Regions from separate parts of the Pseudoalteromonas sp. JC3 genome, predicted to be linked through region 2. Evidence: predicted binding sites of a transcription regulator. Region 2 holds the regulator's gene; each other region holds the start of a gene.
What was found. The regulator LexA, encoded in region 2, represses DNA repair genes until DNA is damaged. The targets are predictions, from matches to a motif close to TACTGTATNNNNATACAGTA.
Positions count from the first base shown of each region.

Region 1: ruvC (crossover junction endodeoxyribonuclease RuvC) is a predicted target of LexA. The motif match lies at 2,762-2,781, and genes of this name have one in related genera.
Region 3: dinB (DNA polymerase IV) is a predicted target of LexA. The motif match lies at 2,884-2,903, and genes of this name have one in related genera.

Region 1 covers NZ_CP127855.1:2,715,492-2,719,941, reverse strand. The annotation lists gene QSH61_RS11445 (DUF72 domain-containing protein) at 1-717, opposite strand, end outside; gene aspS (aspartate--tRNA ligase) at 912-2,696, shown strand; gene ruvC (crossover junction endodeoxyribonuclease RuvC) at 2,820-3,341, shown strand; gene ruvA (Holliday junction branch migration protein RuvA) at 3,344-3,961, shown strand; gene ruvB (Holliday junction branch migration DNA helicase RuvB) at 3,964-4,450, shown strand, end outside.
Region 2 covers NZ_CP127855.1:3,996,834-4,001,283, forward strand. The annotation lists gene coxB (cytochrome c oxidase subunit II) at 1-1,063, opposite strand, end outside; gene lexA (transcriptional repressor LexA) at 1,424-2,038, opposite strand; rRNA gene rrf (5S ribosomal RNA) at 3,157-3,270, opposite strand; rRNA gene QSH61_RS17465 (23S ribosomal RNA) at 3,439-4,450, opposite strand, start outside.
Region 3 covers NZ_CP127855.1:3,481,120-3,485,569, forward strand. The annotation lists gene QSH61_RS15060 (carbon starvation CstA family protein) at 10-1,695, opposite strand; gene dinB (DNA polymerase IV) at 1,821-2,876, opposite strand; gene QSH61_RS15070 (aldo/keto reductase) at 3,098-4,150, shown strand; gene QSH61_RS15075 (NUDIX hydrolase) at 4,237-4,450, shown strand, end outside.

The DNA of each region.
Region 1 (4,450 bases), 1.3 Mb from region 2:
CACATAAGGTGATTTACCTTCGCTGAGCCATTGATTGAGTTTAGTTAACCAAGGCTGATAAAAGTCTCTATTAGACTCAAGCTGAGAGCAACCAACAAATCGCAGAATAGGGCTGTCTCCAGTGGCAATTGCATGCACAGGTAATCGCGGCTTCTTTTGCTGTGCATCTACTATCGCAGGAGTACTGGCAGGCTCGCTGAAGAGTGCGCGAGTATCCATCACGATGCGGTTGTAGTTATTTTCGATTAAATATTGGTTGTATCTGCGCTCAGCATCGCCTTTGCGGTAAAAGTCCCAATGCCGTACTTCAACACCAACAGTTAGCGCTTTGGGCAACCAAGATAAAAATTGTCGCATTTTATTTATATGTTCAGGCGCAAACTGCGCAGGTAATTGCAGCATTAACACGCCTAATTTAGGAAACAGCGGCGCCATGTTTTTACACCAAGCCAATAATTCATCTTGGCAGTGGCTAAGTGCCATTTCATGACTAAAACGCTTAGGAATTTTAAACGTAAAGCGAAAGTCATCGGGCACTTGTTCTAGCCATTTTAATACGGTCTGCGGATTTGGATCGGCATAAAAAGTCGTATTGCCTTCAACGCTATTAAAAATTTGGCCATACTCTTTGAGCATATTTGTGGCACTACAATGGCTGGAAAATACTCGACCTTTCCAGTGTGCGCTACTCCATTGTGGGCAACCCAGATACAACATAGTGATCAAAACAACGATTAAATGTGTGAATAGTGTATCAGATCCTTAGATTGAGGATGACAATGCAGCGTATTTTTATATAATTGGCGGTTATTGAAAATGAGTCTTAGCGACTGGCTTACCAATACTGTGAATTCATATTGTGTGGTGAGAAGTGATTAGTCGTAAGAGCAAACTGGACTGACAGGAATTTTATGCGCTCTATATACTGCGGAAAACTAAATAAGAGCCATGTAGATCAGGAAGTTGAACTATGTGGTTGGATCAATAAACGTCGTGACCTTGGCGGCCTAATCTTTGTCGATTTAAGAGATAGAGAAGGGCTTGTGCAAGTGGTATTCGATCCTGAAGTGGAAGGCTTAATGGATAAAGCGAATACGTTGCGCCAAGAGTTCTGTGTTCAGATCAAAGGTGTTGTCCGTGCGCGTCCTGAAAGCCAAGTAAACAAAGACATGGCAACCGGTGAAGTTGAGATCTTAGGCACTGGCTTAACCATTATCAACCGTTCAGAACCATTACCGCTTGACTTCAATCAGCAAAACTCTGAAGAGCGTCGTCTAAAGTACCGTTATTTAGACCTACGTCGTCTAGAAATGAGCGATCGCATTAAAATGCGTGCTAAAGCGAGTAGCTTCGTGCGTCGTTTCTTGGATGAAAATGCATTCTTAGACATTGAAACGCCAGTACTAACGAAAGCGACACCTGAAGGTGCACGCGACTATCTAGTACCAAGTCGTGTCCACAAAGGCAGTTTCTATGCGCTACCGCAGTCGCCGCAGCTATTTAAGCAGCTACTAATGATGTCTGGTTTTGACCGCTACTATCAAATCGTAAAGTGTTTCCGTGATGAAGACTTACGTGCCGATCGCCAGCCAGAGTTCACTCAGATCGATATCGAAACGTCATTTATGAGCTCAGACCAAGTTCGTGGCGTGACAGAAAAAATGATCCGTGAAATGTGGCAGTCTTTCCTAGACGTTGATTTGGGTGAGTTCCCTGTGATGCCATACAGCGAAGCGATGAGCAAATATGGTTCGGATAAACCAGACCTACGTAACCCGCTTGAGCTTATCGACGTTGCAGACATCGTAAAAGACGTTGAATTTAAAGTACTAAGTGGCCCAGCGAATGACGAAAAAGGTCGTGTTGCAGTACTATCAGTACCAGGTGGCGCACAACTTTCACGTAAGCAAATCGATGAATATACTAAGTTTGTAGGTATTTACGGTGCGAAAGGCCTTGCTTGGATGAAAGTGAACGACCGTGATGCGGGTATCGAGGGCGTACAGTCACCAATCGCTAAGTTCTTGAATGAAGAAGTGATCAATGCACTGCTTGAGCGCACAGGCGCAAACACAGGTGACATTATTCTATTCGGCGCAGACAAGCGTAATACTGTAAACGAAGCGATGGGCGCGCTACGTCTGAAGATTGGTCTTGATTTAGAAATCACAGATCTAACTAAGTGGGCACCACTTTGGGTTGTTGACTTCCCGATGTTCGAAGAAGACGACGAAGGTAACCTACACGCGGTACACCACCCGTTTACCGCGCCTAAAGGCGTAAGTGCTGCGGACCTTGAAGCAAATCCAGCAGGTACACTTTCTGATGCATACGATATGGTACTTAACGGCTACGAAGTCGGTGGCGGTTCGGTTCGTATTCACAACAACGAAATGCAACAGGCTGCGTTCAGGATCCTAGGCATTGAAGAGTCTGAGCAGCAAGAGAAGTTTGGTTTCTTACTTGATGCTCTGAAGTATGGCACGCCTCCGCACGCAGGTTTGGCATTCGGTCTTGACCGTTTGGTGATGCTACTGTGTGGCACTGACAACATCCGTGACGTTATTGCGTTCCCGAAAACGACGCAAGCGTCGTGCTTGATGACTGATGCGCCAAGCCCTGCAAACCCAGATGCGCTAAAAGAGCTTGCTATCTCAATAGAAAAGCAGTTAACAGAGCAAGGTGAAGGCGAGTAAGTTCGTCAACCTGATGTAAAAGAGGCGACTTAGGTCGCCTTTTTTGATCAGATGAACTAGCTTATAACTGGTAATCTATACAGTATTTTGGCATTATAACCAAAAAACCAAGAGACGATGCGTTTGGCTGTCATTTTAGGAATTGATCCGGGGTCAAGATTTACAGGCTATGGTGTGATTGCTCACCAAGGTGCAAAGTTCCAATATTTGGGGAGCGGTTGCATTAAAGTTGGTGAACATGACTTTCCCACTCGATTAAAAATGATCTATCAAGGGATCACACAGCTCATAGAGCAGTTTTCGCCGAGCGACTTTGCGATTGAGCAAGTGTTCGTTGCGCATAATCCAAGCTCAGCCTTAAAACTTGGTCAAGCGCGAGGTGCGGCCATTGTTGCAGCGACCATGCAGTCAGTGGTTGTGAGTGAATATTCGGCAAGGCAAGTTAAACAAGCCGTTGCGGGTACCGGTGGTGCAGACAAAGCCCAAGTACAGGAAATGGTAAAGCGCATATTAAAATTGCCAGGCACACCCCAAGCTGATGCAGCAGATGCGTTGGCGGTGGCGATTTGTCACGCGCACTCAAGGCAAAACTTAATAAAAATGGCAGGCGCAGCGCGTAAAACCGTAAGAGGAAGGTTGAGATAACGATGATAGGAAAATTAAGCGGAACACTGTTAGAAAAGCAGCCACCAGAGATATTAATTGATGTTGCAGGTATAGGTTATGAGGTACAAATGCCAATGACCTGTTTTTATAAATTACCGAGCGTGGGCGAGCCGGTTTCCGTATTTACTCACTTTGTGGTGCGTGAAGATGCGCAGTTACTGTTTGGTTTTAATACCAAGATAGCACGTGCATTGTTTCGCACGTTAATTAAAGCAAACGGAGTCGGTCCAAAGCTCGGACTTGCAATTTTGTCGGGCATGTCGGCAGAGCAATTTGTTAGCTGCGTGAATCATGGCGATGCAACGACTTTGGTTAAGATCCCAGGAGTTGGTAAAAAGACCGCTGAGCGCCTAGTGCTTGAAATGAAAGATAAGCTAAAAGACTTTGGCAATGACTTACTCACACCGTTTAGCGATGCCGCTGTACTTGCGCCGCAAGAGCATCCGACGGTAAGTGATACCCCAGCAGATGAAGCGATTGCAGCCTTAATGGCATTAGGGTATAAACAAGTTCAAGCACAAAAAGCGGTAAAAGCCGTAAACAGAGAAGGCATGACGACCGAGAGTATCATTAAAGACGCTCTTAAATCGATGATGTAACTATGATTGAAGCAGATAGATTAATTGAACCTGAGATCCAAGGTAATGAAGATTTAGTTGATAGGGCGATTAGACCTAAATTACTAAATGATTATACCGGTCAGCCGCATGTCAAAAAGCAAATGGAAATTTTTATTGCGGCGGCACGTTCAAGACAGGAAGCCTTAGATCACTTGCTGATATTTGGTCCACCGGGTTTAGGTAAAACCACGCTTGCGAACATTGTCGCAAACGAGCTTGAGGTTAATATAAAAACCACCTCGGGACCTGTGCTTGAAAAAGCGGGAGACTTGGCCGCATTGCTCACTAACCTTGAAGAAGGGGATGTGTTATTTATTGATGAGATCCATCGTTTAAGCCCTCAGGTGGAAGAAATTCTCTATCCCGCTATGGAAGACTACCAATTGGACATCATGATTGGTGAAGGCCCTGCAGCACGCTCGATTAAACTGGATTTACCGCCTTTTACTTTGGTTGGCGCAACGACAC
Region 2 (4,450 bases):
TATTTCTTTTATAGGTGATCACCCCCGCGATCTGCTTAATTGTTAATTGCTTTGCGAAAGATTGCATCGCAGTTCCTGGGCGGCCTAAAAGTAGAATATCTATATGAGCTTTAATATCTCCAGTGACGACTTTACTTCCTTTCATTGCAGGGAAGACTCCTGGTAGCCCAAGCCCAGTTGGTTGATGGCAAGCTGCGCAATAAGCCATGTAAGTTTGTTCCCCAACCTCCATTAACTCTTCTTTCGAAAGAGTTTGTTGCGCAACTGCCTGTGACTCCGCCTCTGCTTTTGCTTTTTCAGCTTTAGCATCGTTAAGCCAACTATCAAATTTATCAGGACTTACGGCCTCGACGACGATTGGCATAAAGCCATGATCTTTGCCACATAATTCAGCACATTGGCCTCTATAAATTCCCTCATCGTTTACCTTTGCCCATGCCTCATTTATAAATCCCGGATTGGCATCCTTCTTCACCGCAAAATCAGGCACCCACCAAGAATGGATGACATCATCCGAGGTCATCAAAAAGCGGACTTTCCTATCTGTAGGAATAACTAAATGCTTATCAACTTCAAGCAGGTAATTTTCATTTTTTTCTTTAAGATCACTAATTTCATCTTTCGAAGTAGAGAGCAAAGAATAGAACTCAACATCATGCCCCATATACTCATAGTGCCATTTCCACTGAGAGCCTGTGACCTTAATGGTCAGATCAGCTTTACTCGTGTCTTCCATAGCAATAAGCGTTTTTGTGGCTGGTATTGCCATACCAATGAGTATCAGGAAGGGAATTGCAGTCCAAAGTATTTCCACTTTGGTGCTTTCATGAAATTGCGCCGCAACGACGCCTTTTGACTTTCTGTGTTTTATAAGCGCCCAAAACATAATCCCAAATACAATCACTCCAATGACACAACATATTAGAAATATGGTCATGTGAAGCTCATACACTTGATGACTAATGTCTGTAACACCTTGCCTCATATTATAAGCGCTGTTAGCAAGTGAGGGCATGGCGATTAGCACCGCGATGAATGCTACAACTAATCGACAAATTTTCATTTGACGTCTCCTTCAAGACAACTCGTGGTTGTCTCTTGTTATTATTGGATGACTGTCATATTGTCTATTTGTACATAGACTTACTGCACGACTATTAACCAATTAGTCAAAAAACAAACAAATTGCAAGATTTTCGAGAAGACCGACTTTAGAATCAAAACTGGGGACTATAGGGAGTAAAACGAAGAATGATGAAAAATAGTGTATAAAGATCAGAAAACTAAAAATATTACTAAATGATTAAAGTCACTATAATTATCTAACTTTCACACAGTTAGAAAAGTTAATTATTACTTTCTAAACAAAATATAGTTAAAGCAAGCGCAACTTTATATTTAACGCTACGCTCGCTCTCATAAACTACATCCAGTCTGCACTTCGGATAACACCGACAGCTAACCCTTCAATGGAGAAATTTTGATGTTCTAGATCTACTTCAATCGCTTTAAATTCTTCATTCTCAGCATGTAAAAAAACTTTCTTTCCTTTCTTTTCAAGGCGTTTAACAGTCACATCTTCTTCTACACGAGCAACTATCACTTGCCCATTTTCTGCCACTTGAGTTCTGTGAACAGCCAATAGGTCACCATCTATAATACCAATATCCTTCATGCTCATACCATTAACTCTCAAAAGGTAATCAGCATTAGGTTTAAAAAAACTAGCATCTACATTACAGTGGCTTTCTACATGTTGCTCTGCCAAAATAGGCTCACCAGCAGCAACACGACCAATAATAGGCAAACCAAGTTGTTCTGATTCATCCTCTACAAGTCGAATCCCTCGGCTTGCGCCTGGGACCATTTCGATAACTCCCTTTTTCGCAAGCGCTTTCAGGTGCTCTTCCGCTGCATTTGCACTCTTAAAACCCAAAGCATCAGCTATTTCAGCACGAGTTGGAGGCATGCCTGTATCTTTTATGAATACTTTTATTAATTCAAAGATTTGTTCTTGTCGTTTTGTTAGAGGACGCATTAACTGGTATTCCATACAGTGGTTTATTTACTGTAAGTATATACAGCTCAAAAAAAATCGCAAATGTTTCTTTCTTCGCCATATTTTAAGTGTATTTATTGATAGCATTAATTAGATCAGCATTAAACAAGAAGCTTCAGAGCATAACCTACGACTCTACGAAATAAGGATTATTAAGTTTTAGGGCTGATAAATCACCTCCTACCATTTTGCACTGTGCTGATACTGTGGTAAGAGTGAGTTTATCTCGCGAGGTTTTCTATATCCCAAACAGCAAAAAACCCTTCGCATTACTGCAACGGGTTTTGATGTACATGGTTTTTTGCTGGAACTTCATTGCAAGCCATCGGCGGGTAAACCGCCTCCTACCAGAATGGCTTACTTTATGGCAGCAGGCTCATGTTGTGGGAGCGAGTTTATCTCGCGATGTGTTGATTGGCTTGTGAGGGTTTCTATATCTCAAATCTCTATACCCCAAACAGCAAAAAACCCGTCGCATTACTGTAACGGGTTTTTATGTGCATGGTTTTTTTGCCGGAACTTCATTGCAAGCCATCGGTGGGTGAACCACCTCCCACCATGTTGCACTGTGCCTATACTGTGGTAGGAGCGAGTTCACCTCGCGAGGTTTTTTCCAGAACTTCATTGCAACCCCTCGGCGGGTAAACCACCTCCCACAATGTTGTACTGTGCTGATACTGTGGTGGGAGTGGGAGTAGGAGCGAGTTTACCTCGCGAAATTTTCAAATCACACATAGCAAAAAACCCGTCGCATTGCTGCAACGAGTTTTGATGTACATGGATGTTCGAATGTCGATGAAGTTCATGGATGAACGCTTTTCATCAACCTCTTATTTAGCCCTGGCTCGCTACGAAGTAGGATGTTCTCATTTTTTAAATAGAGAGTCACATGGGTGATCCACACTATCATTGACCGGGGCCGACCCTTCGGCTGTTTTGTTTCACTTCTGAGTTTGGGTGACGAGAAACCGAAGCACCGCTTCGCAGTTCGAGGAAGTGAGCGCAAGGACGCGCGAAGGGGAGATGCTACATGGAAGTACTTTACCCCAAACAGCAAAAAACCCGTCGCATTGCTGCAACGGGTTTCTCTTATTTGGCCCTGGCGATGTTCTACTTTCACATGGGTAATCCACACTATCATCGACGCTGTTTTGTTTCACTTCTGAGTTCGGCATGGGGTCAGGTGGGTCCAAAACGCTATAGTCACCAGGAAATTCTGTTCATCAATGAAGTCTCCTTCATCAATGTAAATCTGGGAAAAAGCTATTAAATTCTTTTGTCTACTTTAGTCTATTAACTTCTGTTAGCTAAGGCCTCCATGGATGGAGGTCATGCTAGGAATTGTCTGGAACAATTCTAGTAAACCACTTTGGCGTTGTATGGTTAAGCCTCTCGGGTAATTAGTACGAGTTAGCTTAATGCCTCACAGCACTTCCACATCTCGCCTATCAACGTTGTAGTCTTCAACGGCCCTTCAGTTGACTCTAAGTCAAAGTGAGAACTCATCTCGAGGCCTGCTTCCCGCTTAGATGCTTTCAGCGGTTATCAGTTCCGAACGTAGCTACCGGGCAATGCAATTGGCATCACAACCCGAACACCAGCGGTTCGTCCACTCCGGTCCTCTCGTACTAGGAGCAGCCCCTCTCAATTCTCAAACGCCCACGGCAGATAGGGACCGAACTGTCTCACGACGTTCTAAACCCAGCTCGCGTACCACTTTAAATGGCGAACAGCCATACCCTTGGGACCGACTTCAGCCCCAGGATGTGATGAGCCGACATCGAGGTGCCAAACACCGCCGTCGATATGAACTCTTGGGCGGTATCAGCCTGTTATCCCCGGAGTACCTTTTATCCGTTGAGCGATGGCCCTTCCATTCAGAACCACCGGATCACTATGACCTACTTTCGTACCTGCTCGACGTGTCTGTCTCGCAGTTAAGCTTGCTTCTACCATTACACTAACCGTACGATGTCCGACCGTACTTAGCAAACCTTCGTGCTCCTCCGTTACTCTTTGGGAGGAGACCGCCCCAGTCAAACTACCCACCAGGCACTGTCCTCAACCCCGATTCAGGGGCCTAAGTTAGAACATCAACACTACAAGGGTGGTATTTCAAGGTCGGCTCCACAGAAACTAGCGTTCCTGCTTCAAAGCCTCCCACCTATCCTACACATGTAGGGTCAATGTTCAGTGCCAAGCTGTAGTAAAGGTTCACGGGGTCTTTCCGTCTAGCCGCGGGTACACAGCATCTTCACTGCGATTTCAATTTCACTGAGTCTCGGGTGGAGACAGCGTGGCCATGGTTACACCATTCGTGCAGGTCGGAACTTACCCGACAAGGAATTTCGCTACCTTAGGACCGTTATAGTTACGGCCGCCGTTTACCGG
Region 3 (4,450 bases), 520 kb from region 2:
CCAAGGGAACTACGACATATCACGGGCTTCATCTGGTTTCGCTTTGGTTTTGCTGATCACAGACCAAGCTTCTAACATCACCAAAATACTGACCACCAGCACGATGACGTCAAGCACAACCAACAGCCAATTGCCTTTTTGGTAGTATTCACCTAGCTTGATCACTCCAGCAAAAAACGCCATCACCAGCACAAATACCATAGGGATCAAGGTGTACTTAGCGGGACGCCCTAGTTTGATAAGATACACTGAGATAACCAACAAGGTTAAGCTTGCCAAGATTTGGTTGGTTGAACCAAACAGCGGCCAAATCACCATACCACCACTACCCGATGCGCCACCAGCGCCAAAGGCGAGTAGCAAACAACATGCAACGGCCAACAAAGTCGCGAAGATACCGTTGTTCAGGAACTTGATGTTATAGATCTCACCCCACTCTTGAATAATATAACGCTGAAGTCTGACGCCAGAATCCATGGTAGTGCCTGCAAAAAGTACAACCATAACGGCAAGTAAAGTTGATGCGATCTCGACTGGTAGTCCCCAGCCTGTACTGATAAGATTTGAGCCACCGTTAATAAAGGCTGATACACTGCCTGCACCAAGATGACTATAAATTTCGTGCCACTCTTCAGGTGATACAGCAAGCATCACGCCACTCACGGCGACCAACGTAATAAGTGCAAGTGAGCCTTCACCAACTGCTCCTAAGTAGCCGACAAAACGACCGTCTTTTTCTTTGTCTAGTTGTTTAGAACTCGTTCCCGACGAAACAATACCGTGGAAACCAGATACCGCACCACAAGCAATAGTCACGAATAGCAGGGGTATGATACTTGGGGTATTTTCTACCGTTTGGGTATTAAACGCAGGCGCGGTGATATCTGGCATCACCACAAATACTGCACCATAAAGCAGGATCAATCCCACTAACAGCTGCATGCCATTAATAAAGTCACGAGGTTGTAATAGCATCCAAACCGGTAACAATGACGCCACGGCAGCATATATAAACAGAATGATTATCCAATTGGCTTTGTCGCTTAGACCAAACATTTCGGTTGGTAAGGTAATCGGCATACTACTGCCCATATAAATGGTCGCGTAGAGCACAATAACCCCGATAATACAGAGTGGTACTAGCGGCACTTTGCGTTTCAGTAATTGGCCGATGATAAGCGCCACGACGATAGCTGACCAAGCGGGAAATACCGCATTTGGGTTACCTACGAAGGAGTTTGCTATCACCACGCCGAACACGGCATTTACCATGAGCAGTACAAGAAAGACCACTATCATAAACAATGAACGCGTGCGCTTGCCAATCACGCTTTCAGACAACGCGCCCATCGACTTGCCTTTATGGCGAGCACTTGCCCACAGCGCGCCCATATCGTGGACACCCGCAAAGAATATGGTACCGAATACAACCCAAAGCACAGCTGGCACCCAACCCCAATAAACAGCGATGGCTGGACCTACAATTGGTGCAGCACCTGCGACTGAAGTAAAGTGATGCCCCCACAATACCACTTTGTTAGTGGGAACATAGTCCACGCCATCCTCAAGCTCATGAGCCGGCGTGACAAAGTTGTCATCCATTTTAAATATTTTTTCAGCAATAAATTTGGAATAGACAAACCATCCAAATAACATCCCTATGATGCCGAAGAGTACGATCATTATGGATTGCATAATGCTTACCTCTTGTTGTTGTTTTAATTACACGCAGTTCGCGTGATTAGTTTGTTGCACGACAACTTCGAAGCTAGCACAAAATAAACTAATTGCAGTTATCTTTTAGTCTAGGTAGGTCTGAATTAGCCATCAAAAAGTCCCAGTTGAGCTTGTGTGTTAGACTTTTCATTTAGCCCTAAGTGCAAGCCCACGAGGCGCACAGGTTTAAACTTTTGCCGTGACATTGCTTCAATCAATAGCTCTTCGAAAACGGGCAAATCAATATGCTGGTATTGGCATTCTTTGGTGGTTTGGGTGAAATCGTAAAACTTCACTTTAACGCCAAGCTTATTAAAGCCACGCTGTAAATAAGGCTGTGCTCGGCGAGTCAATTCAGGTAACAACTTTTCTTTTATGACTTGTTTTAAGGTATCAAGGTCGAGCGTGTCTTCTGCAAATGTGGTTTCAACGCCTATCGATTTACGCACTCTATCGGTCTCAACTCGGCGCTCATCAATACCTTGACAACGCCGCCATAATACAGCGCCAAACTTGCCAAATGACTGGCGTAACTGAGTTTCAGACAGTGCCTTAATATCTCGGCCATACTCAAGTCCCATGGCTAGCAAACGCTGTTGAGTCACTTTACCTACACCTGGAATTTTTTTAAGAGGTAACACATCAATAAAAGCGCTCACTTGGTGAGGCGGGATCACACACTGACCATTGGGCTTGTTTTCATCGCTGGCAATTTTGGCTAAAAACTTGATTGGCGCAATTCCCGCCGAAGCTGTAAGGCCCGTCTCTGCAACTATATCCGCTCGTATCTGCTCGGCGATAAGCGTTGCACTGCCATTACATTGCTGACACTCAGTGACGTCTAGATAGGCTTCATCCAAAGACAGTGGCTCAATTAGCTCAGTATAGCGGGTAAAAATAGCGCGAATTTGTTGCGATATTGCCTTATAGACCTCCATTCTCCCCGGTACAATCACCAGCTGAGGGCAGAGTTTTTTCGCTTGATAATTCGACATGGCCGATCGCACGCCATATTGCCGAGCAATATAGTTAGCCGTGGATAGCACCCCACGATGACTCTGCCCACCAATCGCCATCGGCACCTTTGCAAGCTCGGGGTTATCGCGCATTTCTACCGATGCATAGAACGCGTCCATATCAATATGAATAAATTTACGCACGTTAAAACACTGTCTAAATAAACAGTGTTTATTATGTGCTAATTTTCCAACTGTTGCAATCTTGAACATAGGCCTTAGTGTTCTGGGCTATACTTGTGTTGATGTCTGTTGCAAGTTGCACTGCAAAACAGAGATAATGCTAACAATATCAATACAGTTCAAAGTACTAAATCCGTTACTTTGGCTATATTTAACCATTCAGCAATCAATCAGGAGCCTGCATGAAGTACTCACGACTTGGTAGTAGCCCATTAGAAGTTTCGCGCATTTGTTTAGGAAGCATGACTTGGGGCGTACAAAACAACCAGCATGATGCCGACGAGCAAATCAATTATGCACTAAGCCGTGGTATTAACTTCATTGATACCGCTGAAATGTATGCGGTCCCTCCCTCACCTGAAACCTATGGTAAAACCGAAGCCATCATTGGCAATTGGCTAAAGCGGCACCAAGAAAAGCGCGAAAAGCTCGTGCTTGCAACCAAGATTGCAGGCAGCGGATTACCTTGGATCCGTGAAGGCGGTGCTATTACGGGACAATCTGTGATCCAAGCGGTGGACGATTCTTTAGCGCGCCTGAATACCGACTATATCGACCTCTACCAACTACATTGGCCAAACCGTACTTCACCGCATTTTGGTAAACAATGGCCTGGCATGGTGCCTTTGAGTGCGCTTGACCGCGAGGAAGAACGCGCTGGTATGCTAGATATTTTAGAAGGCTTAGCGAGCTGTATTCAAGCGGGTAAAATTCGCCATTGGGGCCTTTCTGATGATACGCCTTGGGGCATTCACACTTACCTTAATTTGGCAATGCAACACAACCTACCTAAGCCGGTTTCAATTCAAAATGAGTTTAGCTTGCTACATGCCAAAGATTGGCCTTACTTGATTGAGAGTTGCGTAAACGAAGATGTTGCCTATTTACCTTGGTCGCCGCTGGCTGGTGGGATGTTGAGCGGTAAATATTTAGGGGGTGCAAGACCTGAAGGCAGCCGCTTTACCTTAGTGCAAAGACAAGGCTTATTTAGAGATACGCAACTAGCACAAGAAGCCGTTGCAAAATATTTAGAAATCGCCAAAGAATTTAATATGACTGCAGCGCAACTGGCGCTAGCTTGGTGCAACCAAGTCGATGGCGTGACTTCAACTATTATCGGCGCGACAATCATGGCACAGCTTAAAGAAAATATTCAAGCGTTTGAACAACCGCTATGTGCAGAGTCTTTAGCCGAGATTGATACTGTATTTAAAGCGTACCCTGCTCCGTTTTAATATCTTCATTCGCGATACGCCGCTTTTACGCAGGCGTATCGTTTTGTAAACCCATTCTTGTTACCTAAATTGAAGTTAAAACCCCCATGCAAAGCTTAAACAACACCCCAGTCATTCCGCTTCAAGGCAGCTGCTTTACTAGAGAGACCACTCGCGCCATAGTCCTTAGAGGCAACGACATTCTTATGCTTTACACCAAACGTTATGACGATTACACCTTACCAGGTGGTGGCGTTAACGAGGGGGAAAGCTTAGAAGCAGCATTAGAGCGCGAGCTAAAAGAAGAAACTGGTGCAGTAT